Desulfobacula toluolica Tol2: one gene and its partners. The main gene of each other region encodes a partner of the protein of the gene in region 2 in a complex. Links are inferred from orthologs where the notes say so. Each region holds a gene or a part of one and is shown on either strand. Other genes may lie near its edges. The genes, in order: tsaE, tsaD and tsaB.

What was found.
Region 1: the proteins of tsaD (region 2) and tsaE are in contact, whole or in part, in a crystal structure (PDB 6N9A), measured with the Thermotoga maritima proteins. The link is inferred for Desulfobacula toluolica Tol2 from one-to-one orthologs. Residues at the interface, in WP_004082750.1 of Thermotoga maritima: Cys10, Asp11, Arg49, His50, Leu82, Gly84, Gly135, Gly136, Glu154, Thr155, Leu156, Asp157, Asp158, Ser159, Glu162, Asp165, Lys166, Arg169, Leu170, Tyr175, Lys213, Thr214, Leu217, Tyr218, Gln221, Arg222, Asn324; in WP_004082108.1 of Thermotoga maritima: Leu37, Gly38, Lys46, Lys57, Val59, Lys60, Ser61, Thr63, Phe64, Thr65, Leu66, Met67, Val69, Pro71, Tyr82, Arg83, Leu84, Asp86, Asp88, Phe89, Asp93, Ile128, Asp130, Glu131, Arg134.
Region 3: the proteins of tsaD (region 2) and tsaB are in contact, whole or in part, in a solved structure (PDB 4WQ4), measured with the Escherichia coli proteins. The link is inferred for Desulfobacula toluolica Tol2 from one-to-one orthologs.

What each region holds. Positions count from the first base shown.
Region 1 is NC_018645.1:1,266,675-1,276,875, forward strand. What follows is about bases 2,343-5,341. They hold tsaE (tRNA (adenosine(37)-N6)-threonylcarbamoyltransferase complex ATPase subunit type 1 TsaE), read right to left. Parts: upstream 4,075-5,341; coding sequence 3,610-4,074; downstream 2,343-3,609. Other genes in these bases: TOL2_RS05890 (aspartate kinase), read right to left, coding at 2,363-3,586; TOL2_RS05900 (bifunctional ADP-dependent NAD(P)H-hydrate dehydratase/NAD(P)H-hydrate epimerase), read right to left, coding at 4,071-5,341. In the rest of the region: TOL2_RS05880 (bifunctional acetate--CoA ligase family protein/GNAT family N-acetyltransferase), read left to right, coding at 1-1,452; pyrF (orotidine-5'-phosphate decarboxylase), read left to right, coding at 1,549-2,280; more of TOL2_RS05900, read right to left, coding at 5,342-5,675; TOL2_RS05905 (DNA-3-methyladenine glycosylase I), read right to left, coding at 5,780-6,343; TOL2_RS23475 (PAS domain S-box protein), read left to right, coding at 6,626-9,694; TOL2_RS05915 (sigma-54-dependent transcriptional regulator), read left to right, coding at 9,694-10,201. UniProt on the Escherichia coli protein: Required for the formation of a threonylcarbamoyl group on adenosine at position 37 (t(6)A37) in tRNAs that read codons beginning with adenine.
Region 2 is NC_018645.1:2,929,974-2,940,121, reverse strand. What follows is about bases 1-2,946. They hold tsaD (tRNA (adenosine(37)-N6)-threonylcarbamoyltransferase complex transferase subunit TsaD), read right to left. Parts: upstream 2,002-2,946; coding sequence 1,000-2,001; downstream 1-999. Other genes in these bases: purM (phosphoribosylformylglycinamidine cyclo-ligase), read right to left, coding at 2,017-2,946; nagZ (beta-N-acetylhexosaminidase), read left to right, coding at 17-991. Outside these bases: more of purM, read right to left, coding at 2,947-3,060; TOL2_RS13440 (homoserine dehydrogenase), read left to right, coding at 3,219-4,532; bifunctional phosphoserine phosphatase/homoserine phosphotransferase ThrH, read left to right, coding at 4,541-5,146; rfaE1 (D-glycero-beta-D-manno-heptose-7-phosphate kinase), read left to right, coding at 5,157-6,119; TOL2_RS13420 (sulfite exporter TauE/SafE family protein), read right to left, coding at 6,316-7,029; TOL2_RS13415 (hypothetical protein), read right to left, coding at 7,294-7,707; TOL2_RS13410 (DNA translocase FtsK), read right to left, coding at 7,839-10,148.
Region 3 is NC_018645.1:1,600,269-1,610,470, forward strand. The notes cover bases 4,872-7,871. They hold tsaB (tRNA (adenosine(37)-N6)-threonylcarbamoyltransferase complex dimerization subunit type 1 TsaB), read left to right. Parts: upstream 4,872-6,029; coding sequence 6,030-6,713; downstream 6,714-7,871. Other genes in these bases: lon (endopeptidase La), read left to right, coding at 4,872-6,033; TOL2_RS07375 (phosphatidylserine decarboxylase family protein), read left to right, coding at 6,784-7,446; pssA (CDP-diacylglycerol--serine O-phosphatidyltransferase), read left to right, coding at 7,466-7,871. In the rest of the region: TOL2_RS07345 (exonuclease domain-containing protein), read left to right, coding at 1-1,168; TOL2_RS24805 (hypothetical protein), read right to left, coding at 1,372-1,530; TOL2_RS07350 (HU family DNA-binding protein), read right to left, coding at 1,598-1,867; TOL2_RS07355 (chemotaxis protein CheX), read left to right, coding at 2,070-2,546; TOL2_RS07360 (prepilin peptidase), read right to left, coding at 2,592-3,392; more of lon, read left to right, coding at 3,604-4,871; more of pssA, read left to right, coding at 7,872-8,191; transcription elongation factor GreA, read left to right, coding at 8,241-8,708; rpoZ (DNA-directed RNA polymerase subunit omega), read left to right, coding at 8,729-8,932; TOL2_RS07395 (tRNA 2-thiocytidine(32) synthetase TtcA), read left to right, coding at 8,948-9,703; GTP cyclohydrolase FolE2, read left to right, coding at 9,678-10,202. UniProt on the Escherichia coli protein: Required for the formation of a threonylcarbamoyl group on adenosine at position 37 (t(6)A37) in tRNAs that read codons beginning with adenine.

The DNA of each region.
Region 1 (10,201 bases), 1.7 Mb from region 2 along the record:
TCTCTTGAAAAGGTGTTAAAGGAAAAGTGGAGCCGGACCAATCCAATTGATCTGTCAAGAGCTTCGTCAGACAACCAGTATATTGAGACTGTAAAAATATGCATGAATGCCCCTGAAATTGATGGTTTACTGCTGTTGAGTTCTCCTGTGGGTGCCTATGACTCCGAACCCCTTGCAAGAGAATTGGCAATGCTTTTAAAAACAAGTCCCTGTCCTGTATTTACTTCCTGGATGGGCGGACTGGATATTGATCGTTCCAGACAGATTTTCAAGCAGGCAGGCATGGTGACTTATGAAACGCCTGAACGTGCCGTACGGGCATTTATAAATCTGTATAAATATGGGAAGAATATAGAAATTCTTCAGGAAATTCCGTATCGTAAGGACAAACGGCTTGAAATAAACCGGTCCAGGGCGAATCAAATAATTGAGCAGGGCATCATAAAAGGCGGGCGGCTTCCGAAACATCTGGCAAGAGATCTGGTTGCATCTTATGGGATTCCCGTGGGTGATACCAGGGTTGAACAGGACTCGGATTATGAACTGAACATAAAAACAATCCGTCATAAAATATTTGGTCCTGTTATTCGGTTTGGCGTGGGCGGTATCATGACGGATGTGTTCAAGGATTTTTCCATGTCATTGCCTCCCCTGAACCGTCAGCTTGCCGTGACAGCCATAGCAGAGACACGGATTTCAAAAGTGTTTCAAGGGTGTAAGAATATTGAAAAACTGGACGTGGCATTGCTTGAAGAACTATTGATTCGTCTGAGCCGCCTGGTGACGGATTTTCCAGAGATAAAAGCACTGGATATCAATCCTGTGCTGGTGAAAAATGGGCAGATCAGGGCTGTGGATGGTCATGTGATATTGGATAAGACAAACTTGAAATCTCCGGCTCACCTTATTATCAGTCCTTATCCCTATTGGCAGGAAACAACATTCAGTATCGGGGATGATGAAAATATTTTTGTCAGGCCGGTACGGCCAAGCGATGGTCAGCTGATGTTTGACCTGTTTTTTGATCTGTCTCCTGAAACCGTTTATTTGAGATTTTTTTCCCCCATTAAAAAGATATCCAAACCCATGCTCATTAAATTGACCCAGATTGATTATGACAGGGAAATTGCCCTGATCGCATTTTCAGGGTCAAGTCAGAAGAGAAAAATAGTGGGCGTATCCCGTATCATATTTGTGCCTCACCAGAAAAAAGGGGAGTTTTCCATTGTTCTGGCCGATGCATTACAGGGAAAGGGTCTGGGAAAAAAATTGCTTTGGCATGCCTTGGTATGTGCCAAGCGCTTTGGGCTTGAACAGGTCTGGGGACCGGTTATTACAACCAATACTGGTATGCTCAGGCTGGGTCAGAAACTGGGGTTCCGCGTTGAAAGAGATCCTGATTCTTCAGAATATAAATTGACCATTGATCTTGAAGACCTGGATAAAGTTTGAGGACATTTGTTTTTCAGAGAGACTTTTTGAATCGACTGTAAAAACCGGAACAATTTTAAAAATCGGAACGACTGCAAAAAAAAGAAAGGTGAAGTGATGCAAAAACAAGGTAAGGATTATATTGTTTTTCCGTTGGATTTTTCTTCCTTAAAGCAAGCAAAAGAGTATGTGAAGCTTCTTGATGGAAATGTGGGAATGTTTAAAATCGGTCTGGAGCTGTTTATTGACCAGGGGCCTTCCATTATTCAAATGGTTAAACAAAACAGTGATGCAAAAATATTTCTTGATCTCAAGCTTCATGATATTTCCGCCACGGTTCAAAGAGCCATGGGGCGGGTGGCAAATCTGGGGGTGGATCTTGTGACTGTGCATTGTTCATCATCCATGGCAATGCTTGAACGGGCAGTTGCAGGAGGAAACGGGAAAACCAACGTTCTGGGCGTTACTCTTTTAACGGATAATGATGCTGCTACGGTTGAGGCTGCCGGGTTTAAGGATGAGTTTGTAAAAGACACCGATCTTCTGGTCATGCACAGGGCAAAGATGGCATATGCGGCCGGGTGTAAAGGTGTGGTCTGTTCTGGAAAAGAAGTTCAACAGATAAAGACTGTTTTTGGAAAAAAATTTCTGGCAGTAACACCGGGGATCAGGCCTGCATGGTCTCTGCTTGAAAATGATGATCAAAAAAGGGTAACCACACCTGGTCAGGCTGTTGCACTTGGCAGCGACCTGATTGTCATTGGCCGGCCCATAAGGGATGCCAATGATCCTGTCAGGGCTGCCCAAAACGTCATTAAAGAAATTGAAGCAGCCCTGAATCTGTCTTGACCTGAACCTGTCGTTATTGGATAAGCTTGAGCAGTAAGGCACTCAAAATCCAATTTATTTTTCCTGGTTTATTTTTCCTGGTTTATTTTTTTTGGTCAAGTCCAAATGCTGAGTGAAGCGTTCTTACCGCAAGCTCGGCATACTTTGCCAGGATGATGCAGGATATTCTGATCTCGGAAGTGCTGATTAACCGTATATTTATATTTTCAGATGCCAGGGCCTGGAACATAGTGGCTGCAACACCTGAATGACTTTTCATTCCCAGTCCGATAACCGAAACCTTGGCAATATCTTCTTCAGCCGTGAGAATCTCAGTAGCCCCAACTTCCTTGCCCACTTTTTGTGAAATCTCTTTGGCCCGTTCAAAGTCATCTTTGGTAACCGTAAAGGTCAAGTCTGTCTCACCACCGGAACGGGTGTTCTGGATGATCATGTCCACACCTATTTCCGCTTCTGCAAGCGGCATGAATATTTTTGCGGAAACACCTGGTTGATCCGGAACCTTTCTCAAGGTTATTCTTGCCTCATTCATATCACAGGTAATACCTGATACAACAGCGCTTTCCATATCAGCACTCTCGTTGACGACCATAGTTCCTTCCTCCTCGTTAAATGATGACCTGACATGCACGGGCACATTATATTTTTTTGCAAATTCAACCGAACGGATTTGAAGAACCTTGGCACCCAGTATGGCCATCTCAAGCATTTCTTCATAGGATATTCTGTTGATTTTTCTGGCATTGCTGCAGATTCTCGGGTCTGTTGTATAGACACCGTCCACATCTGTAAATATTTCACATACATCGGCTTTCAGGGATGATGCAATGGCAACTGCTGATGTGTCTGACCCTCCCCTGCCAAGGGTTGTGATGTCGCCGTTTTCATCTGCACCTTGAAATCCTGCAACAACGGCAATATATCCTTTTTCAAGGGATTGCCGGATGCTTTTGCCGTCAATTTCCTGTATTCTTGCCTTGCCCGAGGTTTTATCTGTTTGAATTCCTGCCTGAAACCCTAAGAAAGATTTTGCCTTGTATCCCCTTGACTTGAGGATCATGGCAAGAAGGGCCGCCGTTGTCTGTTCGCCAGTGGCAAGAAGTACGTCAAGTTCCCTTTTGTCAGGCGTTTTTGAAGCTTGTTTCGCAAGGGAAATAAGACTGTCGGTCACACCTGACATGGCAGAGAGGACAACAACAACCTTGTCTCCTTGATCGTATGCTTTCTGGACCCTGTCTGCAACATTATTGATTCGTTCAATGTTTGCAACCGAGGTTCCACCATATTTTTGTACTCTTAAAGCCATAACAACTCCGATATTGGTAACTATTATAAAACTAATTTATCTAACAAATTTGATCCTGGTTGTCCAGATGCAAAAAAGGATATAATTCTATTATAGTGTTCATCAAATTTAAAATTTATTTCAAGATCAAAGCTAAATAATACATCCTTTAAAATCTGGGGCCATTCAACAACCATAATATGGGTGTCATCAACAAGGTCGTCAAATCCTATATATTCGAGTTCATCTGCAGATCCAAGCCGGTAAAGATCCAGGTGACAGAGGGTAAACAAACCTGCTGGATACTCATTGATGATGGTGTAGGTTGGACTTGTGATATAGTATTTTTCAGATACGCAAAGTCCTCGGGCAAGCCCCTGGACAAAGGTTGTCTTGCCTGCGCCCAGATCACCGATAAGGGCAATTGATATTCCCTGGGAAATGTTTTGCCCCAGGGCCATGCCCAAGTTATGCGTTTGTTTTGAACTTTTTGATGTCAGTATTTTCATATTTTGGCGGGGATTGATTTTAAATGTGTCCCCTTTCCCAAGACGTATTGATGAATGGTTTTTGGAATGGTTTGGATTATATCTGTGGCAATAAAACCAAATCCGCCCATGTCACGGCAAAGAGTGTCAGCACACAGGCCATGAATGTAAACGCCTGCAAGGCTTGCGTTTTCAGGAGAAAATCCCTGGGCGCAAAAACCTGCGATCATACCGGTCAGCACATCGCCCATTCCGCCGGAGGCCATGCCTGGATTGCCGGTGGGACAAATACAGGATCTGCCGTCCGGGAAGCTGACAATGGTCTGGGCTCCTTTTAAGATCAAAATTGTATTAAATTCACTGGCAAATCGTGAAGCAGTACCGATCCTGTCTGCCTGGATATCAGAAGGGCTTGCCTTGCACAGCCTTGCCATTTCACCCGGGTGGGGGGTCAAAATGGCTGGTACTTTTTTTTGCTTTAAGATGTTTGAGTCGTCTGCAATGCAATTGATGGCATCTGCATCAATAATAAGGGGAACTTGACTTGTTTGAATAAGCTTTTTGACAAGTTGTTTCGTACCGGCCCGGGTGCCGATACCAGGGCCAATGGCAAGTGCCTGTTTTCCTTTTAAAAGTGTTTGAATCTCATCAAAACAATGATCAGATAAAAATCCTTTGTCCTGTTCCGGTAACGGATGGGTCATTGGTTCTGCGACCAGCGTTTCAATGTTCTGATTGAGGCTTTGGGCAACCCCAAGGGTGACCAGGCCGGTTCCGCACCGCATGGCGGCATTGGCGCAAAGGGCGGCAGCCCCTGTTTTTCCAACAGAACCTGCAATGACCAGCAGATGGCCGAAGCTGCCTTTATGACTTTGGAACTTTCGTGGAGTAAAGCAGGCGGCAACCTCTTTTTTTTCAATCAATGAGAGCTGAATGGACTGCTCTTGGGCAATAAAATTTGGAATACCGATATCAATGACCTTAAGATCACCGGTGTAAACATTTCCCGGATACAGAACATGGCCCGGCTTGGCCAAAGCAAATGTGGCTGTGGCATCTGCCTTGACTGATGCACCAAGGGGCTGTCCTGTATCCGAATGAAGGCCCGATGGGATATCCACTGAGAAAATAGGTTTTGAGGAAGTATTCATCACTTCAATGGCATCCTTGAAAAATCCCCTGACATCTGAATTCAGGCCGGTTCCCAAAATGGCATCAATGAAAAAATCATGATGGAGAATTTTGACTCTTTGTGCTTCAAACGCCTCTGCATCAGGAATTTCAACAATGGAACAGGTTTGGGAGAGGTTGCATAATTTTTGAGCAAGATCCATATTGGCTTTTGCATCCCCGGTTACCTTTTTTTTTGAAGATAATAAAAAGATGGTCACGGCAATTTTTTTTTCCATTAGATATCGTGCAATGACAAACCCATCACCTCCGTTGTTGCCTCGACCGGCCATAACGGCAATTTTTTTTGCTGTAAGATTTTTAAATTTTTTGAGCAGGAAATCAAATGCGCCCTTTCCCGCGTTTTCCATTAAAACGCGTCCGGGAATACCAAAAGATTCTATGGTCTGTTTGTCCATATCCCTCATTTGATTTGCCGTAACAAGAATCATGCTATTGCTCCTCCATTTATTTGAATTTTATTTTAAAAAATACCCCTGACCCCATACCTGAAACAATCTTACACGATTTTATTTAAATTAAAAGCCCATTGTCTTTATGTCATGACCTCTTTATGCCTGAAGCAGGAGACAAGATGATCATTGACCATGCCGACGGCCTGCATATGTGCGTAGATGATGGTTGAGCCGACAAATTTAAATCCCCGCTGTTTAAGATCCTTTGAGAATGCGTCGGATTGCTTTGTGTTTGCCGGCACTTGATCAGGCGTTTTAAAATGGTTTATTTTGGGTTTATTGTCAACAAACCTCCAGGAATATGTGTCAAAAGATCCGAATTCTTCCTGGATTTTAATAAATGCCCGGGCATTTGTCACAGCCGCATTGACTTTGAGTCTGTTTCGGATAATACCCGGGTCCGAAAGAAGATATTTGATTTTTTCAGGAGTGAACCGGGCCACTTTTTCAACATCAAAATCAGCAAATGCTTTTCTGTATCCCTGTCTTTTTTTGAGTATAGTCAGCCAGGAAAGACCTGCCTGCGAACTTTCAAGTATAATAAATTCAAAGAGCTTTTTATCATCATGTACCGGCACTGCCCATTCCTCATCATGGTATTTGATATATGCCGGATCACTTGTTACCCATCCGCATCGTTTCATTTTAATTCCTTATGTTTGTCAATGGTTTTATTCTAATAGCTTGTGTGGTTATGCTATATTCTTTTTGAAAAATAAACACATTGTTTGAAGAACTGACACATCCGGATCTGGTATTTCTGTTTGGTTGCTCGCAACAAAACATGAAAGTTATAGTTTGGGTTTTAGAAATGTTTATTATCAAGCAGATTCAAGCCCTGACATCCTGAATTAAATTGTTTTTGCAAATAATTGAATTGGTATGATATAGGAATTTAAAATATCGCAAACAGGAGTTTCCAGATAATGACTGAAAAACTTGATTATGAAGTATTGGAAAAGCGCATTCAGGAACTGGAAAAGGAAAATTCCACCTTGCGTCTCTTTAAATTCGCAATTGATAACCTGTCTGATTCCAGGTGTGCCATCGTCAACAGGGACTGTCGTTTTGAAACGGTGAGCAAAGGGTATTATGAGGCATTTAACAAGAATGCCGACCAGATTGCTGGAAAACACATCAGCGAAATACTGGGCAATCAGATGTTTAAAACCATTGTTAAGCCTAATTTTGACAAGGCGTTAGCGGGTGAAATTGTTAATTTTTCAGGCTGGTTTGATTTGCCGGGCGGCAAAAAAAAATTTATGGATATTCAATATTTTCCTGTTTACAGTGGGGATCAAATAAATTCTGTTGCAATTTTAGTTCATGATCTTACCCGGATCAAGAAGGCCGAAGGATTATTGCGTGAAAGTGAGGCTAATCTTATAAAAGCCCAGCAAATTGCCCATATCGGAAACTGGAATTGGGATATGACAGAAGACAGGATATCATGCTCCAAAGAGTTTTATAGGATTTTGGGTATAGTTCCTGAATGTTTTTGTCCAACCTATGAAGGCTATATGAAATATGTCCATCCTGAAGATCTTGAGATGTTTCAATATTCCGTTAAAAAAGCTTTAACAGAGACAAAGTCCAAAACTATAAAATATCGCATTGTCCGGCCGTATGGCATTATCAGGACTGTCCATGAACGGGCTGAGGTTACGGTTGATTCTGCAGGCAATCCAATTAATGTTTTTGGAACAATTCAGGACATCACAGAGCAGGTTCAGGTTGAAGAACAATACCAGACAATTCTCAAGCTGGCTATTGACGGGTTCTGTCTTGTTGACAAACAGGGGCAATTGTTTGATGTAAACGATTCGTATTGCAAAATGCTGGGGTATGAGCGAGATGAACTCCTGAAGTTGAGTATTTCAGATATTGACGTTGTTCAAACATTGGAACAAAGAGTTCAGCAGTGTAAAAAAATCATTAAAACCGGTCAGGACCGCTTTGAAACAAAACACAGATGCAAAGATGGAACACTCATTGATGTTGAGATAAACACCCAGTACTCAGATATGAAAAAAGGGATGTTTATTTGTTTTATACGGGATATTACAGAAAAAAATAAAATTCGTGAAGCGCTTAAAAAAGGTGAAATACGCTATCGAAACCTGTTTGAGGGTGCGCCGGTGATGTATGCGATAATTAAAAACCAAAAAGAGTCGACAATTATTACGGACTGCAATAAACAATTTTTGACTACATTGGGATACAGCCGCTCCGAGGTGATCGGAAAATCCATATCTGAGTTTTACACTCAAGAATCACAAAAAAAATTAATCAAGGAAGAGAGCTTCAGGCGGTCTATGGAAAACAATTTCACCGCTTCAGAAAGGGAACTGATTGGTTCTGACGGACGGATCATCAATACTTTGATTCAAGCCGTGCCTGAATATGATGTACAAGGAAATATAATCGGAGGCCGTTCCATGTATATTGATACAACTTCCCAGAAAAGGGCGGAAGAACAGCTAAGAGAAAACCACGAATTGCTCCTGATGATTGTTGACGGAATTTCAGACCCCTTGATGATGGTGGATGAAAAAATGAATCTGATGATGATGAATGCTGCGGCGGAAAATTATTTTAAAAAAAACAATGAGACTTGTCTGGGCCGAAAATGTTACCAGGTATTCAAGATGCGCCAAAGTCTGTGTGAAGGTTGCAAACTGGCCAAGGCAATTTCAAAGGGCCGGCAGAAGAGTTTTGAAAGAAAAGGCCTGATGAACCCTGAAAAGCTTGAAAGAGTTTGTGTATATCCTGTCAGGAAGAAAGGGGATAACATAAGGACGGCTATTCTCAGGATAAGTGACATTACAAGGGTAAAGCGAATAGAAAAAGAATTGATCCAGGCTGATAAGATGATTTCACTGGGGGTTCTGGTGTCAGGTGTAGCACATGAAATCAACAATCCCAATCATCTTATCATGTTGAATACCCCTATCTTGTGGGAAGCATGGGAAGATATTGTTCCGGTTGTGGAAAAATATTATCATCAAAATGGTGATTTCAGTCTTGCCGGCGTCTTGTATAGCGAGATGAGGGACGAAATTCCCTTGTTGTTTGCCGCAATAAAAGAGGGTGCGGTAAGAATTCAGCGGATTGTTCAGGACCTGAAAGATTTTTCCCGGCAGGATGATACCCATATGGACCAGCTTGTAAATATCAATCAGGTTATTGAAAATTCCATTCGGCTGACTGAAAATCTTATTAAAAAACACACGGAACATTTCAAAATTGAATACAGTCAAAACCTGCCAATGGTCATGGGGGATCAGCAAAAGCTTGAACAAGTTATGATAAACCTTATCCAGAATGCCTGCCAGGCCGTTTCAGATAAGAAAAAAGCAATTTTTATAACCTCATTTTTTGATGAAAAAAAAGCAATGATTGAGGTTGAAGTGCGGGATGAAGGCGTGGGGATTCCTCAAGAGATGCTTGATCGTATCATGGATCCTTTTTTTACCACAAAGCGAAGTAAAGGAGGGACAGGCCTTGGCCTGGCTGTATCATCAAACATTGTCAAATCTTTTGGCGGAAAAATAGAGGTGGAAAGTGATCTTGGTAAGGGATCGGTTTTCAAGATTTTCATACCCACAAGAAAGTTTGAATATCCTGTTAAAATCCTTGTGGCGGATGATGATCCTTTTTTCAGAGAATATCTCCATAAAGCTCTTGGGGAAACTGAACGTTATTCTCTCCGGGAGGCTGTTAACGGGAAAGAGGCGTTTTTAAAAATAGGCCAGGAGTTGCCGGATCTTTTTATTCTTGATATTCAAATGCCGGATATGGATGGGCTGGATGTTTGCCGGTTGCTCAAAGAGAAATCCGAACTTTCGGATATCAAAGTGATTATTATTACCGGATTTCCTGAATCTTTTATAGTGGATGAAATCGTAAAAATGGGATTTGATAAGATATTGGCCAAACCGTTTACCATTATAGAGTTAAAAAAAACAATAGAAAAGGTTATGGAGGTTGAATAATGAAGGCATCTCTTTTTCCTCTCAATCCAATTTTGCTGGTGGATGACGAGCCTGATATCCTCAGGGGATATAAAATGACATTAGGGTCTGCCGGTATAAATAATCTTGTGTTGTGCCGTGACAGCAGGGATGTTATTCCAATCCTGCTGGAAAATAAAATTGAAGTGATCCTGCTGGATTTGATCATGCCCAATATTTCCGGTTATGAGCTTTTATCCATGATAGCCGATGATTTCCCTGATATACCGGTAATTATTATTACGGGAAACAACAAAGTTGACATGGCTGTCCAGTGTATGAAAACAGGCACCTTTGATTATATGCTCAAGCCCATTGAAAAAAATCGCCTGATATCAGGCGTAAAGCGTGCCATTGAAATCAGAGGGCTTCAAGATGAGAACCGGTTGCTCAAAGAACATATTCTTTCAGGAGAACTGAAGAATCCTGATGCATTTTCAGATATTAAAACACAAAACAGGGCTATGCTGGGCCTGTTTCAATATGCCG
Region 2 (10,148 bases):
TAAAGATCAAAATAAAATGGCCGGACAGCGCTTGATGCTGGGGTTTGACGGTATTGAATTCAACGAGGATTTAAAGTGTATTATCCGGGATATCAAAGCCGGTGGTATCATCTTGTTTAAAAGAAATATAGAGTCCCCTGATCAGGTCGCAGCTCTTTGCGGTGAATGCCGGGAATATGCAAAAGCCTGCGGGGTTCCGCCGCTGTTTATGGCGGTTGACCAGGAAGGCGGGGTGGTTGCAAGGCTGAAAGCGCCTTTCACGGAATTTAAAGGGAATCCCTTTATTGAATCCATCCGTGATGCCGAGGACTTTGCCGCTGTCACAGCCGATGAGTTAAAGCATGCCGGGATCAACATGAATTTTGCTCCGGTTCTGGATATTGCACCCGAAGGCATTGACAGTATCATGAAAAACCGGGTGTTTAAAGGGGATGCAAAAAACGTATCACAACTTGGCATGGCCGTGATCCATATTCTTCAGGAAAATGGCATCATGGCTGTGGCCAAGCATTTTCCTGGTATTGGCAGAACGGTTAAGGATTCCCATTTTCATCTTCCTGTATTGGATATTGATCTTGAAACCCTTAAACAATCCGACCTGGTTCCGTTTGCAGATGCAACGAATGAAGGCGTCTGCGGGATCATGCTGTCCCATATTCAATACCCGCAGCTTGATCCAAGGTGGCAGGCAAGCCTGTCCCCTTGGATTGTCCATGACCTTTTACGCGGTCAAATGGGATATGAGGGGCTGGTGATGACCGATGATCTGGACATGAAAGCGATTGCCTATGATATGAAAACCTGTGTCCGGCAAATTTTGAAAGCAGGAATTGATATGGCCCTGATCTGTCATAAAGGCCCTGATATTGATGTTGCTTATCATGAAATAGTAAGGCTTCTCAATGAAAATGAGAAGCTTTGTTTGATGGGTAAAATATCAATAGAAAGAATATTAAGGACAAAGAAAAAATATTTGTCCGAAAGGGAATAATCCAAACGCTAATCTGTTTTTGTTCTTGAGAATACGTCGTGGTCAAGGGTACATAAAGATCCTTGCTGAATCATGGTATACCCTCTTGCTGCAATCATGGCTGCATTGTCTCCGCACAGTTCAACCGGCGGGGAAAAAACTTTGATGTTTTTACTTTTTGCTCTTTTGGATAATTTGTTAACAAAGGTCTGGTTGGCTGACACGCCTCCTGCAATACCAATGCGCAGGCATTTTTTATGCTGGGCTGCATTGATCAGTTTTTGAGACAGAACATCAATGACGGCTTCCTGAAACGATGCTGCAACCTGTGCTTTTTCATCTTTTGTTGTGATGTTTTTGTCATGGATATATCTGGCCACAGACGATTTGATGCCGCTGAAACTGAAATCAAAACTGCCTTTTTCAAGCAATGTTCTGGGAAACATGATGGCGTCAGGATTTTTTGTCTTTGCAAGAGTTTCAATTATCGGGCCGCCGGGATAGCCTATTCCCAGCATTTTTGCCACTTTGTCAAAGGCTTCACCTGCTGCGTCATCCCTTGTTTGCCCCAAAAGCTCAAAATTGTCATATGAAGTGACATGATAGATATTGGTGTGTCCCCCGGATACCACCAGGGCTATAAAGGGGAATTTTGGCTTGTTGTCCATCAGAAACAAAGAATAGATGTGAGCTTCCAGGTGGTTGACACCGGCAAAGGGAAGTTGTCTTGCCCAGGCAAATGATTTGGCAAAACAAAATCCCACCAGAAGAGCCCCGATGAGTCCCGGCCCTCTTGTTGCGGCAACCCCGTCAATATCTTCGATGTTAATGGCTGCTTTTTGTACAGCCTCGTCCACAACCGGGGTAATGGCTTCGATGTGCATGCGGGATGCAAGTTCCGGTACAACGCCGCCATACTTGTGGTGAACTTCAATCTGGGAGGCAACAATAGACGATAAAATTTTTGTGCCATCCTGAACAATTGCCGCTGCGGTTTCATCACAGGAGGATTCAATCCCGAGAACTATCATGATAAGCTGAAACGATCAGACCCATTGGGTTTGAGGTTCATTATTTTCCCTGGTTTCTATTTCACCGATAAGATAGGCGTTTTTGTCCATTGCCGAGAGTCTGTCCATGACTTCCTGGGCAGATGCTTCAGGTACTACCATAACCATGCCGATGCCGTTGTTAAATGTCCGTTGCATTTCAGCATCAGGAACCCCGCCTTCTTTTTGAAGGAGCTTGAAGACCGGCGGAACTTCCCAGGCATCTTTGTGAATAATGGCTTTACAGGATTCCGGGATCACCCGGATGATATTTTCATCAATGCCTCCGCCGGTAATGTGAACCAGTCCGTGAATGGGCAGATCTCTTATCAGGCTGATAATTGTCGGGACATAAATGAATGTGGGCTTTAACAGCTCTTCTCCAAGGGTGGTGCCCAGTTCTTCTGATTTTGTGTCGACACTGTATTTGCATTTGTCAAAAAAAACTTTTCTGACAAGGGAGAAACCATTGCTGTGAACACCGTTTGATGCAAGCCCGATGAGTTTGTGGTTGTTTCTGATATATGAACCGTCTATGATCTTATCATTGTCTACGATTCCCACGGAAAACCCGGAAAGGTCATATTCCCCATTCTGATACATGCCCGGCATTTCTGCGGTTTCACCGCCGATGAGTGCGCATCCGGCTTGAGTGCATCCTTTTGCAATCCCTGAAATAATTTTTTCAGCCACATCATTGTTAAGAACTCCCATGGCCAGATAGTCAAGGAAAAACAAGGGCTTGGCCCCCTGGACAATGATGTCGTTAACACACATGGCCACAAGATCAATACCAATGGTATCATGTTTGTCCATCATGAAAGCTATTTTAAGCTTGGTTCCGACACCGTCGGTTGAACTGACCAGAACCGGGTTGGAAATATTGGAAAGATTCAGGGAAAAAAGGCCCCCAAACCCGCCTATTTCACCCATAACTCCTGCTCTTGGGGTGGTTTTTGCAATATCTTTAATCCGGTCAACCAGTTTGTTTGCCTTATCTATATCAACACCTGAATCTGCGTAAGTTAAGGAGTCGCTCATATACTGTTACCCTTTTTGATTACATTGATTAAACCTTCTAAAACCCTGCAATGATAAACATAATAGGCTGAAAAGTCAAAAGCTTTTTGACAACGCCGGTTGAATATTGTATCTAATTTGTTTTTAAACTTAAGTTAATATCGGAGAATCTGAAGCGAATGAAAACAATCAATATTGGAATTTTAGGATATGGTGTTGTTGGCGCTGGTGTTGCAAAGTTGTTAAAGCAGAAAAAACAATTGCTGGAATCCAGAATCGGTGCTGTTTTAAATCTTAAAACTATTGCTGATATTGATATCACAACAGACAGGGGGGTTGAACTTGGAACAACTGCTCTGGTTTCCGATGCAACCGTGATAATTGATGATCCTGAAATAGATATTATTGTGGAAACCATCGGAGGGGAGACCATTGCCAAAGAATTTATTTTAAAGGCTCTTGAAAATAAAAAACATGTGGTCACTGCCAATAAAGCCCTGCTGGCAAGTTATGGGAATGATCTTGTCAAGACAGCCCGGAAGAATTTGGTCGATCTGGCCTTTGAAGCCAGTTGTGGCGGGTGTATGCCCATCATCAAGTCTTTGCGGGAATCTCTTGTTGCCAATGATATCAAAGCAATGTCAGCGATTTTAAACGGAACCTGCAATTATATTCTTACAAAAATTTCCAAGGATGGGTCGGAGTTTGAAGATGCGCTAAAAGATGCCCAGCAATTGGGATATGCTGAGGCTGAGCCTTCATTGGATATTGATGGGTTTGATACTGCCCATAAACTTGCCATTTTAAATTCCCTTGCCCACGGCATGGAGATTAATTTGAAAGACATACATGTGGAAGGTATCCGCACTATTACACCAAAGGATATTGAGTTTGCAAAGGAGTTTGGGTACACCATAAAACTTCTGGCCATTGGCAAAATTCATGAAAATCATGTGGAAGCCCGTGTGCATCCCACCATGATCCCTGACTCAAACCCTCTTTCCCATGTTGATTCTTCTATGAATGCCATTGTCATTGACGCAGATGCCACAGGCCAAGCCATGCTGTATGGTCATGGTGCAGGCATGATGCCCACGGCCAGTGCCGTGTTAAGTGATGTTGCAGATATTGCAAGAAATATTATTTCAGGAACCAAAAGGCGGGTTCCCATTTTGGGATATCCTGAAGATAATATCAAGCCGATTCCCATTCTTCCCATGGACGAGCTTTATACAAGATACTATCTTAGGTTTGAAGCCCAGGATCATCCCGGGGTGCTGGCTAAAATTTCCGGAATTTTAGGAGAAAACAATATCAGCATTAAATCGGTTCATCAAAAAGGCCGGAAAACTAACGGGAACGTGCCGATTGTAATGATCACCCATATTGCCAAAGAGGCAAGTGTGCAAGATGCTTTGATAAAAATTTCAAAAATAGATTCAGTTGTTGGCAGTCCTGTTGTTATCAGGATAGAAGAAACTGTTCAGGAGTAAAAATAAAAATGAAAATATTGGTTGCAGATTTGGAAGGTGTGTTTTTGCCTGAAATATGGATTAATGTTGCACAAAAAACCGGGATTGAAGAACTTAAACTGACCACCAGGGATATCAGTGATTATGATGTGTTGATGACCAAGCGGCTTACTATATTAAAAGAGCATAATTTAAAGATTCAGGATATAAGTGAGGTGATTGCCACCTTGGAGCCACTTGAGGGCGCCTTGGAAATGTTAACCTGGATCAGGGAACAAGCACAGATTATCATTTTATCAGATACTTTTGAGGAATTTGCAAAGCCTTTGATGGCAAAGTTGAATTTCCCCACTCTTTTATGTCACAACCTGAGCATTGATAAAATGGGCAATGTCACTGATTATAATATTCGCATTGATGATCAGAAAAAGCGGGCGGTTAAAGCCTTAAAAGAACTTAACTATGAAGTGATTGCCTTTGGTGATTCTTATAATGATATCGGGATGATTACCCAGGCAGATCATGGATTTTTCTTTAGCCCGCCTGATTCAGTGATCACGGATTATCCTGAAATTCCAGTGACAAGAAACTATCTGGAGCTGAAAAACATGATCAGTTCGTTGCTGAATGTGTGATTGTGGATATATGATTATAGATATTGATACTTTTAAAACCGTAAAAGCCCTTGTGATAGGGGATCTGATGATTGACGAATACCTGTGGGGCAGTGTGGACCGGATTTCACCGGAAGCTCCGGTTCCGGTGGTGTGCGTGGAAAAAGAAAGCCATGCCCTCGGGGGGGCGGGAAATGTCATCAATAACCTGGTTTCCATGGGGGCGCAGGTGTTGCCCATTGGCACGGCAGGAACGGGCAAGGCCGGTCAAATGATATTTGAGAAGCTTGAAGAACTGGGGATTGAAACTGACGGTATCATCAGTGAGCCGGAAAGGCCGACTACCCGAAAAACAAGGGTGATTGCATCCAATCAGCAGGTTCTGCGCATTGACAAGGAGATAAAAAAAGATATCAATGGCAACACCCTTGAAAAGCTTGTAAGCATTATTGAGCGTAAAATTTCCGGGGTTAATCTGATTATCATTTCAGATTACAACAAAGGCCTGGTTACAAAAGAACTGGTCCGGCACACTGTTGAGCTGGCAAAAAAATATAATGTCCTTACTTTGGCAGATCCCAAGGCTCTTGATTTTTCAAAGTATGAGCATGTTTCCATACTCACGCCCAACAAAAAAGAGGCAAGCCTTGCCGCCAACATGGATATCAAATCAGACAGGGATCTTTTTGCCGCCGGTTGGAAAATAATGGACCAGGTCAAGCTGGAAAGGCTCCTCATTACTTGCGGCAAGGACGGCATGGTATTGTTTGAAAAAGACAAGGAACCTTATGTCATTGAATCCAAAGCCCGGCAGGTGTTTGATGTTTCCGGTGCAGGTGATACGGTTATTTCTCTTCTGGGACTTGGGCTTGCAGTGGGTGCAACCTTTAGGTCAAGCGCCATGCTTGCCAATGCTGCTGCCGGGATTGTTGTTGCAAAGGTTGGAACCGCAACGGCTTCTGTTGATGAATTAAAGCAGGTGATGCCAAATTGAAAATTATAATTTTTAGAAAAAAATTAAAGCCTTGACATGAACAATGCAATTATGTATATTGCTTTTCGTTGATGCGGGGTGGAGCAGTCTGGTAGCTCGTCGGGCTCATAACCCGAAGGTCATTGGTTCAAATCCTTTCCCCGCTACCAAGCAAATTACAAGGGTCTCGAAAGTTTTCGAGACCCTTTTTGTTTTTTTATAGAATCAAAATTATTCCCATGACAACAAGACACAGGAAAACAACTCTCAAATAGATATCTTTTTTGAAAAATCGGTAACAGTATGAGCCGAAAAAAGTTCCCAACAAAACAAAGGGTACTGAAAACAGAAAGTATTTACCCACGGTGGCCGTGGTTAATCCGGTTATTATATGGGCTGAAACAACCATATAGGAGTTAAAACAAAAAAATCCTGTAAGGGTTGCCTTGATTTCGTTTTTGCTCCAGTTATTCAGGGTGGTGTAGATGATTGCCGGCGGTCCCCCCGCACTGAATGCCGCTCCGATTGAACCGGATAAAAATCCTGAAACATAGCCCCAGCTATAATGAATCTTTCCGGGTTTGACGGTAAAGAACAGGTTGTACAATGCATATGCGATTAAAAGACTGCCCATAAGGTTCTGGATCATTTCGGAAGGGACGGTCTTTAAAATGGTTGCACCTGATATGATACCGGGTATTGCTCCGGCGCAGAGAGGTAGAATTTTTTTTCGATCAAAATATTTCCATAACTGCACACTCATATAGGTTGTGATGATAAGGCTTAACAGTGAACATAGCGGTATCGCCGTTTTGATGTCGATAAGCAGTGATAACAGAGGAATTGCGACAAGGGCGGAGCCGAACCCTGAAACACCTTGAACCCATCCGGCAAGGAAAAATATTAAACTGATACTGATAAAGGTTGTCATGTTGACACTCGTACAAGCTAAAGGTTTGTAATCTGTCCTTATACACTATGTCATTTCTGACGGGTAGGAAAAAAAACTTTGCTGTTTATGTGATCTGTCCATATCTAAAAAGAGATTGAAGTTTAAATAGGACTGTTAACTCCTGTCATCGGGGCAATCTCTCATAATATCGGGTTGATCGCTTTTGTGCTGTTGTCGGCATCCGTCTTTTTTTTGAAAATGGAATAAAAATTTTGTATGAAAGTCTTGAAAAATTCACTCAGCTTATTTCGGCTCAGTCTTAATCAACGCCGGAAAGTATCTGGGTTCGTGTACCACTGTCGGCATTGGGGTTGCCAATCCTCCATGCCAACCCAGGGTTTCCACAGAGAAAATGTGCGGGGAGTCTTTTTCAGCCTGGGTGGCTTTGTGTTTGACCGTGTATAAAAAGCCCAGCCCTATGCTTATGCCGGCTAAGCTGCTCATCTGCCTTGTGGCTTTCGAATTTCCAGGCATGCCCAATACCGAATATAACAATGCCATTTCATTTGATTTTGCCCATCTGTAATGGCCTGGATCAATATAATGACGTACGACTTCATTGCAGCTCATACGATTTGCCTGGTCTAAACTGAGCCATTCGTCATCATATGTGCCGTTTCCGTCATAATCAACTATGAATGTTTCCGATCCCTTCATATATATCAGAGTGGGCAGTTGGGGAGTGCAAGATGAGACTATCAACACTATAATAGAATACCAGATTTTTTTGTTCATAATCACGTTTATTCAGGTTGGGATATTGTGAGAAGTTTAATTCATGCAATTCTTTAATCCATGCGATTTATCAAAACCTGGCGGGGTTTTACGCCATCAGAAGGTCCCACAATCCCTCTTTTTTCCATAAGATCAATAATTCTTGCCGCCCTGTTATACCCAACCCTGAGGGCACGTTGAACACCTGAAATTGAAGCTTGTCTGCTGACAAGAACAAATTCCAGAGCAGCTTGGTATTTTTCATCATACTCATCCTCACCAACAATATCCATGGCGGGTTCGGTATCATTTTCCGTTATCACGTCAAAAATATAATTAGGCTTTTTCTGGGCTTTTAGAAACTCGGTTATTGTGACAAGTTCATCTTCTGAAAGATAGGTGCCGTGTACCCTGGCAAGCCGTGCGGTTCCGGGTGGGACAAAAAGCATATCCCCGCTGCCCAAGAGTGTTTCAGCTCCGTTGGAATCAATGATTGTCCTGGAGTCGGTTTTAGACGAGACTTGAAACGATATCCTGGTGGGAAAATTAGCTTTAATTATGCCAGTCAACACATCAACGGAAGGCCGCTGAGTGGCAAGAACCAGATGAATGCCCGCAGCTCTTGCCATCTGGGCAATACGGGTCAAAGACAATTCAATATCCTTGGCCGCAGTCATCATCAGATCGGCCAGCTCATCTATGATGATAACAATATATGAAAATTCTTCAAATGCTTCATCTTTATCCCGTTCAGGACAAGCCATTTGTTTTACTTTGTGATTATACTGCTCAATGTTTCTCACCTGTAATTTAGCCAGGATCTCATACCTGCGTTCCATTTCTCTTACCACCCACTGAAGCGCAATATTTGCTTTTTTCATGTCGGTAATAACCGGTGTGAGAAGATGGGGAATATCATTGAACAATGACAATTCAATGCGTTTTGGATCAATCATGATAAAATTTACTTTGTCAGGAGGTGATTTGTACAGGATACTGGCTATCATGGCATTCAACCCAACGCTTTTGCCGGTTCCAGTGGCACCTGCTATCAACAGATGCGGCATTTTATCAAGCTCCACAACAACAGGGTTGCCGATAATATCTTTGCCAAGGCAGATGGGGAGTTTGGATGTGCTGTTTATGAAATCATCGGATCTGACAATATCAATAAAAGGAACAAGGCTCTTCTTAAGATTGGGAATTTCAATTCCAATAACATCCTTACCAGGGATCGGAGCAACAATACGGATACTGAAGGCACTTAATGCAAGAGCCAGATCATCTGCCAGGTTAACGATCTTGCTGATTTTGATTCCCGGAGCAGGCCTGTATTCAAAGGTCGTAATAACCGGCCCTGGAGAAACCTCCATGACTTCTCCTGTGATACCGAAATAACCAAGTTTTTGCTCAAGCAGTTCAGCATCTCTTCTGATGGCCTCATGGTCAATTTCTATTTTTCCATTTCCGCGTTTTAAAAAATCCAGGGCAGGCAACTGGAATTCATCGCTATCTGTGTTGCAGGATTCAATGCAACTGTTTTGTTTTTCTTCAGGTTTGTTAATCCTGAATTGGGCGGATGGGGATGCTGAAATTGTTGGGGGCACTGGTAAAACCAAATCCTTTGCCAATGACGGGGCTTGAGTCTGTGCAGGCTCAGCTATATTATTTGAGTCGGAATTTAAATTTTGTGTGTCTGTTTGTGTTTCTGGATTTTGCATGGCTATCTGTTGCACGGCAGGTGATTGTTTTTGCATGTCTTCCAAGAGTTCTGTTTCTGTGTCTTCCGAGAGTTCTATTTCTATCTCTTCCAATGGCTCTGTCTGCAAGTCTTCCAATGGCTCTGTCGTTGTCTGAATATCCATTGATGGTGATGAAATAAAAGAATTCTTTCGGCTTTCTTCAGACAAATCATGATCTGTCAAATCCCGATCTGTTTTTTCCAGGGCCGTAATAACCGGGGGTTGTTTTTCGGAAAAGTCTTCTTCCTTAAAAGAAGAAGAGTTGTCATTGTCATCCGGTTGTGTTTCGGTCAAAGAAGTTGTGTCTTCCTGATTTGTTTGAATCTGTTCCGATAAAATATCGTCATTGTTTTTTAAATCATCAAATGAGCTTGAGCAATGAATTGTCTTATCAGTTTTAAATTTTTGACTGCCAGCATCACCTGATTGATACCGATCGTGGTAAAAAGCTTTCATCTTTTCATTTCTATTGAAAAGGCGATTATATTTATGCTCAAGCTGAATATGTTCGTTCTCAAGCTGAATATATTTGTCCGAAATATTTAAGTTTGCCAGTAATAATTTCGCATATGGGTTTGAGTTTTCTCGAATGCCCTGGAATTTTTTTTCAATTTTTTCAAGTTCACTGACCATAAGATCTGC
Region 3 (10,202 bases), 1.3 Mb from region 2 along the record:
TCTGGGGTACAATTCTCTTGGTTTTGATGATATTTTTTTAAGGTTTCTTTTTTATCGAAATCTTTTAGATCCCTACTTGCATCAATATGCTAATGGGTGCTACAGGATGGATGTTCTGCCTATTACGGCTGTCTTCAGGGTATTTTATCCATCTTGTTTGAAGTGGCCTTGTGTTGATGGAAAACCAAGCCTTAAACTTGATTTGATTTGTTCTGAAAACAGGTTTGTCACTTCCGGCAGGGCTCATGAAGCAATGAATGATGTTGAGGCTGTCATTGAGCTTGTCAGGAGATTGATTCTTCAGAAGGACATTTGGAAATATTGTCTTGGATTTTTTAATAAAACCCGGGATGAAATCAGGATAAGTAGCATTGAAAAAACTTTTGATATTCAATCAGAGCGTTTCAGTGTTTGTCTTATGGTTTCGGCATCTTTTGGGGCCGGTAAAAATTACCTGGTGCCTGTTATCCGTCTTGGAGAATCAAGGGTGTATAACAATCAAAGTCTTTGGTTGCGACTTGATTCAGACGATATTATAGGTCTTGGTACGGATAAGGATTTGAAGGATACGTTTGTTATAAGAAAACGTCCCGGAGATGCATTGATCGTATTGCCTGCCCTTGAAAGATTTTGGACAAAATTGCCGGAGGCTTCACAACAATCAGCTGATGAAAATATGGATAAAATTCGCCGTCACCAGGAAAGATTTTTGGAATTTATCGAGTACCATTGCAGATATGAATATCCTTTTGTGCCCGACATAGACCCGGACGCAGCGCTTTACCAGGATGGTTTTTTTTCCGCGCTTGAGAAAAAACAAAGCGATTTGTTTCATAAGGCTGCGAACAACCGGAAAAAAGAAGTCTTACAAAAAATTCAAAGCCCCAGGATAAAAGTTTTAGCCGGTCGTATTTTTGACAGGAATTTCAAAGATGAAGCAGAACAATCAAAAGATAGTGAATATCATTTTTATTTGAACAGATTAAGATCTTCTTTGCCTGAAGATCAGTTCGTCGGCTATAAAAACGATATAAAATTTAATTGTGAACAAGGGATGCGGGAATTAAAGGAAGTTGAAAATGATCTTTTGAGTCTTAATCCGGACCAAAAAAAGATGTTTGGATGGTTAAAAGAGTATATAATGAATTTATCAATTCCTCCTGCTTAGAGTTTTAAGGTCGTCAATTTGGGCATCATGAATAAACCGGTTTAAAAGTGTTTCACTTTTGTTTTCCAGTTGTACCTTTGTATTATTGGCGAGCGCGAAGTTGTTAATGATTTTAAACTTACGACAAGTTACACCTATTCTTATTTTTCTGTTTTTATTCTGAATAATAGTTGTCAGGTGTAACTCTTTAAAATTCGTATCTTTTAAGAACGGTATGTGGGTTGGGCAATAATAATTGTCTTGTTGGCCAAATCAACATCATAAATAATGGATGGCCTGCAGTAAGGCACCATGGAGTTAATATTGAAAACCATATCCACACCAACGGATGGAAGCATTCCCTTGCTTATATCAAAGTCCATGGTTTAATTACTATCCAGGCAGTATTTATCCTGATGCGTCATACTGCCTGAACCAAACCTTTTGATATTATTTTACAGCGTCTTTTAATGCTTTTCCCGGGATGAATTTTGGTACATTTCTGGCTGGAATATCAATTTCTTTACCGGTTTGTGGATTTCTTCCCTTCCTGGCTTTTCTTTCAGCTGTTTTAAATGTTCCAAAGCCAACGAGCGTAACAGAATCATTGTTGGACAGAGCATCTGTAATTGCCTTGATGGTGCAGTCCACTGCAGACTGTGCATCTTTTTTACTGTTAAGTACTTCTGAAACCTTGTTTATTAAATCGCCTTTATTCATTTTTATCACTCCTTTTTAGGTTTTAGAAATGTTTAAATACTAAAATCGTCGATAACATAATTTTTTAAGTTAATTTGAATCAGCTTTTCTGCGTAAGTTACGTCGTTGAGAGGCCCGTGTCAAGTATTTATTCACAATTTTTATTAAATTTGTTGCCAGAATGAAGCGAAAATCATAAAATCAACTTAAACAGGAGGAAAATATGGATGCAGCACTGGTCAATCCCTTTATTGAGGGTACGTTACATATTCTCGATACAACGGCATTTGTAAAAGTAAAACCGGAAATTCCGTTTTTGAAAAAAGATAGAAAATCATTGGGTGATATTTCAGGGTTACTGGAAATATCCGGTGACCTTTCCGGCTCAGCCGCCATTAGTTTTTCGGAAAAAAGTATACTTGGAATCGTTTCGGCGATGTTTGGTGAGGATATGACCCAACTCAATGAAGAAATAAATGATGCGGTAGGTGAGATCTGTAATATGGTAGCCGGCCATGTTGCGACAAAAATTGCTGAGATGGGCAAGAAGGTAAATGTTAAGTTTACAGAGATAAAAATAGGAAAGGATGCATTTATAGAACATGTTAAAGGTGTGAAACATGTTCTTGTTCTTCCTTTTAATACGACAAAAGGTAAGATGGTGATAGAAATATGCTATGAAGCTGTGAGTGATGGGTGATGAGGTGGAACGGCAATTTGTTTCTCAATACTCAGAAGCCGGCACCTAAAACCCAAAACTCATCAGATACCAGTTAATCAATTGATTTCCAAAGAAAATATATACAATTGCGCCTAACGACAGGAATGGTCCAAAAGGAATCTTTAATTTTGTATCTGCTATTCTGGTATAAAGCATGATGAAAATTCCGGTGATAGTGCCGAATAATGAGCCTGTAAAAATAGTGAAAACAACCCCTTTTATTCCTGTCGCAGCGCCAATCATGGCCAGAAGTTTAATGTCACCGCCGCCCATGCCCTCTTGTTTCTTTAGTAAATAATAAAAAAGCGCTACCGCATATAAAATGCCCCCTCCGGCCAGTATGCCCAATAGAGCGGCTTTTATGGTCATTTCAGGTATGAAATAGAAAGAAGATGCAAAAATTGGTATGCCTGAAAGAGAGATGCTGTCCGGGATAATTTGATAATCAATGTCAATAAATGAAATGGTAATCAAAGCGCTTATGAAAACAAACCAGTAGGCCGTGGCAGGGGTTAGCCCGAACTTAAGGAATAACAGGAGGGAAAAGATACCGGTCAGTGTTTCTATAAAAGGATACCTGATGGATATCGGGTTCAGGCAGAATTTACAGCGGCCCATTAAAAAAAAGTAGCTGAATATGGGAATATTGCAGTAAAAGGGAATGCTGTTTTTACAATTGGGACAGAATGATCCCGGAGTGACAATGGATTTGTTTGCAGGAATCCGGTAAATACAAACATTTAAAAAACTTCCGATACAGGTGCCGAATATAAAAACAATCAGGCCCGGAATTATTAAGTTTGGATAAGAAAAATAGTCTGTCATTGTCAGGTTCTCTTTTTGTTTGGGTTTTGTTAATTTCTTTTATTATAGTTAAAAATATTTTTTTCAAGGATATTGTAAAAATTAAAATCTGTTTTATTGTAAAGTCACCAGTATGCAGGTATGAAAAGTGAATGTCAAACATTGAATGCAAAGTTAACAGTCAAAAAAAAAATCATTCAGTGTTTTTTTTATATGAAAATAAGGAGCAAAAATGGCTGAAGCAGATATTGATGACCTGATTGAAATTATAGAAAAAGAAAGCAACATAGAGGATATACCGAAAATTCTTCCCATGATGCCGGTAAGAGATGTTGTCGTGTTTACAGATATGCTGCTGCCATTATTTGTCGGACGGGAAAAATCCATTAAAGCAGTTGAAGAGACTGTGGAATATGACAGGTATATTTTTTTGAGCGCCCAGAAAGATTCTGAACTGGAAAAACCAACAGCAAAGGATGTTTATGCCGTTGGTACGGTTGGCAGGATTCAAAAAATGATCAAGTTGCCGGATGGCAGGATCAAGGCCCTGGTTCAGGGAATAGCCAAGGCAAAAATATTGGAATACGTTAAAAAGAGAACTTTTTTTAAAGTTCGTATTGAATTTTTAACGGATGTCGATCCTGTGGAACTCAGCATTGAAAATGAAGCTTTGATGCGTAATGTCAAAGAAGCCAGTGAAAAATTATTGGCCCTTAAGGGCGAGTTTTCGGGGGATGTGGGGGATTTGTTGTCTCATATTGAATCTCCCGGCAAATTGGCGGATCTTGTTGCTTCCAATTTGAATTTAAAGGTTGAGGATGCTCAGATTTTGCTTGAAATCACCGAAGGAACCGAACGGTTGAAAAAGGTGAATGATCTTTTGGCAAGAGAACTGGATCTTTCAACGGTTCAGGCTAAAATTCAAATAGATGTCAAAGATGAGATTTCTAAAAATCAAAGGGATTATTATCTCAGAGAGCAGGTAAAGGCAATTCACAGGGAGCTTGGAGAGAACGACGAGAAACTTGCCGAAATAGAAGAGTTTAAGGAAAAAATTAAAAAATGCAAAATGCCCCATGACTGTGAAAAAGAGTCACAAAAGCAACTCAAACGTCTTGAGCAGATGCATTCCGACTCTTCTGAAGCTTCGGTTGTAAGAACCTATCTTGACTGTATCGTTGATTTGCCATGGAGCAAAGCAACAAAAGATTTTCTTGATATTCCAAAATCACAAGAGGTGCTGGATGCAAATCATTTTGGTCTGGATAAAGTCAAAGAAAGAATTCTTGAGTATTTGAGTGTCAGAAAATTAAATCCCCAGAAAAAAGGACAGATCATTTGTTTTGTGGGGCCTCCTGGTGTTGGAAAAACATCGTTGGGTCAGGCTATTGCCAAAGCCATGAAGCGTAAGTTTCATCGGCTGTCCTTGGGCGGTATCCGGGATGAGGCTGAGATCAGGGGACATCGAAGAACTTATATCGGTTCAATGCCGGGACGGATTTTGCAAGGGTTGCGGCAATGTGGTACAAATAATCCCGTATTCATGCTGGATGAAATCGACAAACTGGGAAATGATTTCAGAGGAGATCCTTCTTCTGCACTGTTAGAGGCTCTTGATCCTGAGCAGAATTTTGAATTTTCAGACCATTACCTGAATATGCCTTTTGATCTTTCCAATGTGCTGTTCATTTTAACCGCAAACATGTCCGACACGATTCCGTCTGCTTTGCTGGACAGGATGGAAGTGATCAGAATCTCCGGGTATACCCGCCAGGAGAAAAAAGTGATTGCCCAAAAACATCTTTTACCCAGAAAACTCAAGGATAACGGTTTGATTCGCAGGTCCATTCATGTCAGTTCCGCTGCCATGGAGTTGATTATTGCAGAATACACGCTGGAAGCCGGTGTACGAGGGCTTGAAAGGAAGCTGGATGCCATCTGCAGAAAAATTGCAAGGCAGATTGCAGATGGGAAAAAGGGAAAATTTTCCATCACCCGTCAAAATCTTACAAAATATCTGGGTCCGCCCCAATATCTTACAGAGCTTGATCAGGAAGAGAGCCAGGTGGGCCTGGCAACAGGCCTTGCATGGACTGAAGTCGGCGGAGAGCAGTTGTATATCGAGGTGTCATTGTATCAGGGAAAAGGAGAGCTGCTGGTCACAGGCCAGATCGGTGATGTTATGCAGGAATCTGCCAGAGCTGCCCTTACTTATACAAAAGCCAATGCAGATAACTTTGGTATAAATAAAGAGGATATTGATAATAACGATATTCATATTCATGTGCCTGCCGGTGCCATTCCAAAAGATGGTCCTTCAGCAGGAATTGCCATGGCAACGGCATTGATTTCAGCATTTACCGGTCGCAAAGTGAATAATAAAGTGGGGATGACAGGTGAAATTTCTTTGAGAGGGAGAGTTTTGCCCATTGGGGGGCTTAAGGAAAAAGCCCTTGGTGCTTTAAGGGCAGGCATTGACCATGTGATCATTCCCGAAAAAAACAAAAAAGATTTATATGATATGCCCAAGGTGATTAAGAATAAAATGAAATTTACCTGTGTAAGTGATATACGGGAAGTTCTTGATATTGCTTTGGAAGAAAAATCAAATAAAGAAAATTCAGATGAAGAAAAACCGGATAAGAAAAGGGCAGATAATTGAAACTTCTTTGTCTGAGTACGGCAGAACAGGGATGCAGCTTGGCAATTGTTGATGGAAGCATACTTGTTTGTGAAGAGTTCTGGGATGCCAGGCTGACGCATTCCAGGCGACTTGTAAAAATGATCGAACATATGCTTGAAAGTCGCGCTTTTATGTCACTGAAAGATATGGACGGTTTTGTGGCTGCCAGAGGGCCCGGCAGTTTTACAGGTCTTAGAATCGGTATCAGTGTAGTCAAAGGATTGGCCTATGCCATGGGGAAACCTGCGGCAGGTGTTTCAAGTCTGGACGGGATTGCGTTCCGGTTTGATCACTGTTCCATTCCTGTTTGTGTGATGATGGATGCCAGGAGAAATGAAGTCTATTGCGCTGTTTATCATTTTGACCATGGCAGGTTGATGTCAAAAACCAGGGAAAGTGTTGTCAGTCCTGAAGAGGCAATCGGTATGACAAGCGGGCCTGTAGTGTTTGCAGGGTCGGGATCAAAAGCGTACCGGGATATTATTGAACAAACAGCCGATAATCCTGAGTTTGCTGACAGATTTTTGGATTCCGTTAGTGCAACTGCGTTGCTTCGGTCCCTGGCTTCAAAAGAAGATTTTTTTAATTGCCCTGAAAATAGACTTGCTCCGGTTTATATCAGACAGTCTGATGCCCAATTGCAATTTGCTGAAAAATAAGGACATTGACATAAGGATAGATTGTTTGATAGTGTGAGTGACACAGATATAATTTGAAGAAAGTTAAATTATGGACAATTCAAAATGGCCGGCGCGGGCGGTTTTACCGGTTGCTCAACCCGGCCTGAAATTTATATTTATAGCCATTCTCATTACGGGGATGCTTTTTTATTTTGAGCGGGGAGTATTTTTCTGGATCTGTCTGGCAGCAACTTTATTTGTCTGCTGGTTTTTTAGAGATCCTGATCGTGTGCCCCCTCAAGAGGAAAACAGTCTTATATCTCCTGCTGACGGGAAGGTAATTTGTATTGAAAAGCAAGAAAAATGTGACTATTTATCCGATCCCTGCATTAAGATCAGTATCTTTATGAATGTGTTTAATGTTCATGTAAACCGGGTTCCTTTTGACGGAATGGTTCAAAAGGTTGTGTATCATCCGGGAAAGTTTATGAATGCCTCTTTTGACAAGGCATCCATTCACAATGAAAGAAATGCATTGATTATCAAGACAGCGGATGATGCAAGTTTTGCAGTTGTTCAGATAGCCGGTCTCATTGCCCGGCGTATTGTGAATTGTGTTAAAGATGGTGAAATACTGAAAAAAGGGGATAGGTATGGTATGATTCAGTTCGGCTCACGTCTTGATTTGTATTTGCCCCGGGATTTTAAAGTTGCTGTAAGTGTTGGTCAAAAAACAAAGGCCGGGTCTACTATCATTGGATATATGAAATAAAGGGGATAGACCTTAAAGGATGCAAAAACAGAATTTTAAAAAAAGTATTTATATTCTCCCCAATCTATTTACGTCCATGAATTTGTTTTGCGGATACTATTCAATTACGGCAACTATTCAGCTAAAATTTGTTGATGCTGCTGTTGCCATATTGATTGGTGCCGTGTTTGATTTGCTGGATGGTAAAATTGCCAGGGCAACCAATACCACCAGTAAATTCGGTGTTGAATATGATTCTCTGGCAGATCTGATTACTTTTGGGTTGGCTCCCGCACTTTTAATGTTTTTGTGGGTGCTTGAATCCATTGGCAGGCCGGGTTGGTCCGCAGCTCTCTTGTTTACGATATGTGGCGCATTAAGGCTTGCCAGGTTTAATACCAGTAAATCATCCGGTATTGATTTCGAGGGTTTGCCGATTCCTGCTGCTGCGGCAATGAATGTTTCCGCAGTTCTTTTTTTCTATCGGTTGCAGATTAGTCCTGAATCCTTTAAACTGATTTTTATGATACTGATGTTCGTTCTTTCTTTTTGCATGGTAAGTTCGTTCAGGTACAAAAGTCTAAAAAAGGTATCTTTTTTTAAAAGCATGAAATTTAACAAACTTGTCATGCTTGTCCTTGTTTTTGTTGCCTTTGCCACCGAACCTTATATTTTTCTGTTTGTTGTTTTTTCAGTATATGTTGTGTCCGGGCCTATTTTATCACTGTTATATCATCACACATCCAAAATTGAAAAAGCGATTTAAAATTGATAAAGGGTTTAAAAATAATAATTATTATGGAGTAAATTGAACGTTGGAGCAGATACCTATCACAAAACAGGGCTATGCAGCCTTGAAAAAAGAACTTGAACGATTGAAAACAATTGAGCGGCCTGAAAATATCAAAGCAATAGAGGTGGCCCGTGCCCATGGTGACTTGTCTGAAAACGCCGAATATCATGCTGCCAAGGAAAAACAGTCATTTCTGGAAGGCAGGATCGGTGAAATCAGCTATAAGATTGGAAATGCTAAAATAATTGATCCGGAAACCGTACCAAAGGACGCTGTCAGGTTTGCCTGCAGGGTTCTTGTTGAAAATCTTGACTCGGAAGAAGAAATAGAATACATGATTGTCGGCCCTGATGAAGCCGATATAAAACTGGGAAAAATTTCCATGTCTTCCCCTTTGGGCAGTGCGCTTATCGGCAAAAAACCCGGAGAGGAAGCAATCGTTCAGGCTCCCGGCGGCAAAAGAATATATGAGGTCATAGAGATTCTCTAAACATATTGGAGGTATGCGTTTTGGCAAGAGTTACCATTGAAGATTGTTTGAAAAATGTAGACAATAGATTTACCCTTGTTCACTTGGCTGCTAAAAGAATCAGACAGGTCAGAGAAGGAGCGGACCTGCTGGTGAAATCATCCAAGAATGAGGATGTTGTGACAGTGTTAAGAGAGATTGCGGCAAACAGGATTGTGGCAAAAAAGAAACCCGAAGCCGAATAAATTATAGGGTTAGGATTGAAAACCGGGCTTCAAAAAAGAATCAATCGTGCCGTAGGAAAAGCAATTCATGATTGGGATATGATCCTTGAAAACGATCGGATACTGGTCGGTTTATCCGGTGGTAAGGATAGTCAGGCACTTTTAGAAATTTTAGTTGCCCTGCAAAAAAAGGCACCAATAAGATTTGAACTGCTGCCCGTACACATTGATGCCGGTTTTGAAGGGTCATTTGCAAAAGATCTGGAATATTATGTAGAGAATGCATATGGTGATATTAAAATTGAATACAAAGATTATGGTGTGCTGGCCCATTCAGACGAAAACAGGTCAAATCCGTGTTTTTTGTGTTCCTGGTTGAGAAGAAAAAGGCTTTTTGAGATTGCACAAGAACAGGGCTGTAAAAAAATTGCTTTGGGTCATAATAAAGATGATATTATTGAGACATTATTTATTAATATATGTTATGCCGGTAAAATTGGTACTATGAAACCCAGGCAAGCTTTTTTTAATGGTGCTATTGATATCATTCGGCCTTTGTCCTATGTTGATAAAGAAGATATTATACGGTTTGGTCAATTGTTTGATTTGCCGGAGTTTAAAAATAATTGCCCCAGTGCAAACCAGACAAAACGCAGTGAAATAAAAAATTTACTTGAAACATTGTATAAACATAATAAACACATAAAAGGCAATATATTCAGGGCAATGAGCAATGTTGCCCTTGATTATCTTTTAGAAAATAAAAATGATAGACATTCAAAATCAACCTGATTACAGGAATATTCCAATTGACAAGGTTGGGATAAAGGGATTGAAATACCCGGTTAAAGTTCTGGATAAAACAACAGGACTTCAGTCTACCGTCGCCCAGATCAGTATGTATGTGGATCTGCCCCATCAGTGCAAAGGAACCCATATGAGCAGGTTTGTGGAAATTTTGCATTTGTTCAGGACAAAGGTATCTTTGGAATCCATCACAAATATCCTTGAAGATATGAAGAAGATTCTTGGTGCCAAATCATCCCATATTGAGATCACATTTCCCTATTTTATTGAAAAAAAATCCCCGGAAACAGGTTCAAAAGGCTTGATGGATTATACCTGTTCCATCATCGGGTCTTCAAACGGAAAAACAGATACAGATATTGTCTTAACCGTTGCTGTTCCTGTAACATCTGTCTGCCCTTGTTCAAAAGAAATAAGTGAATACGGGGCACATAACCAGCGAGGAGAAGTGCTGGTCAGTACGCGGTTTAAACGATTGATCTGG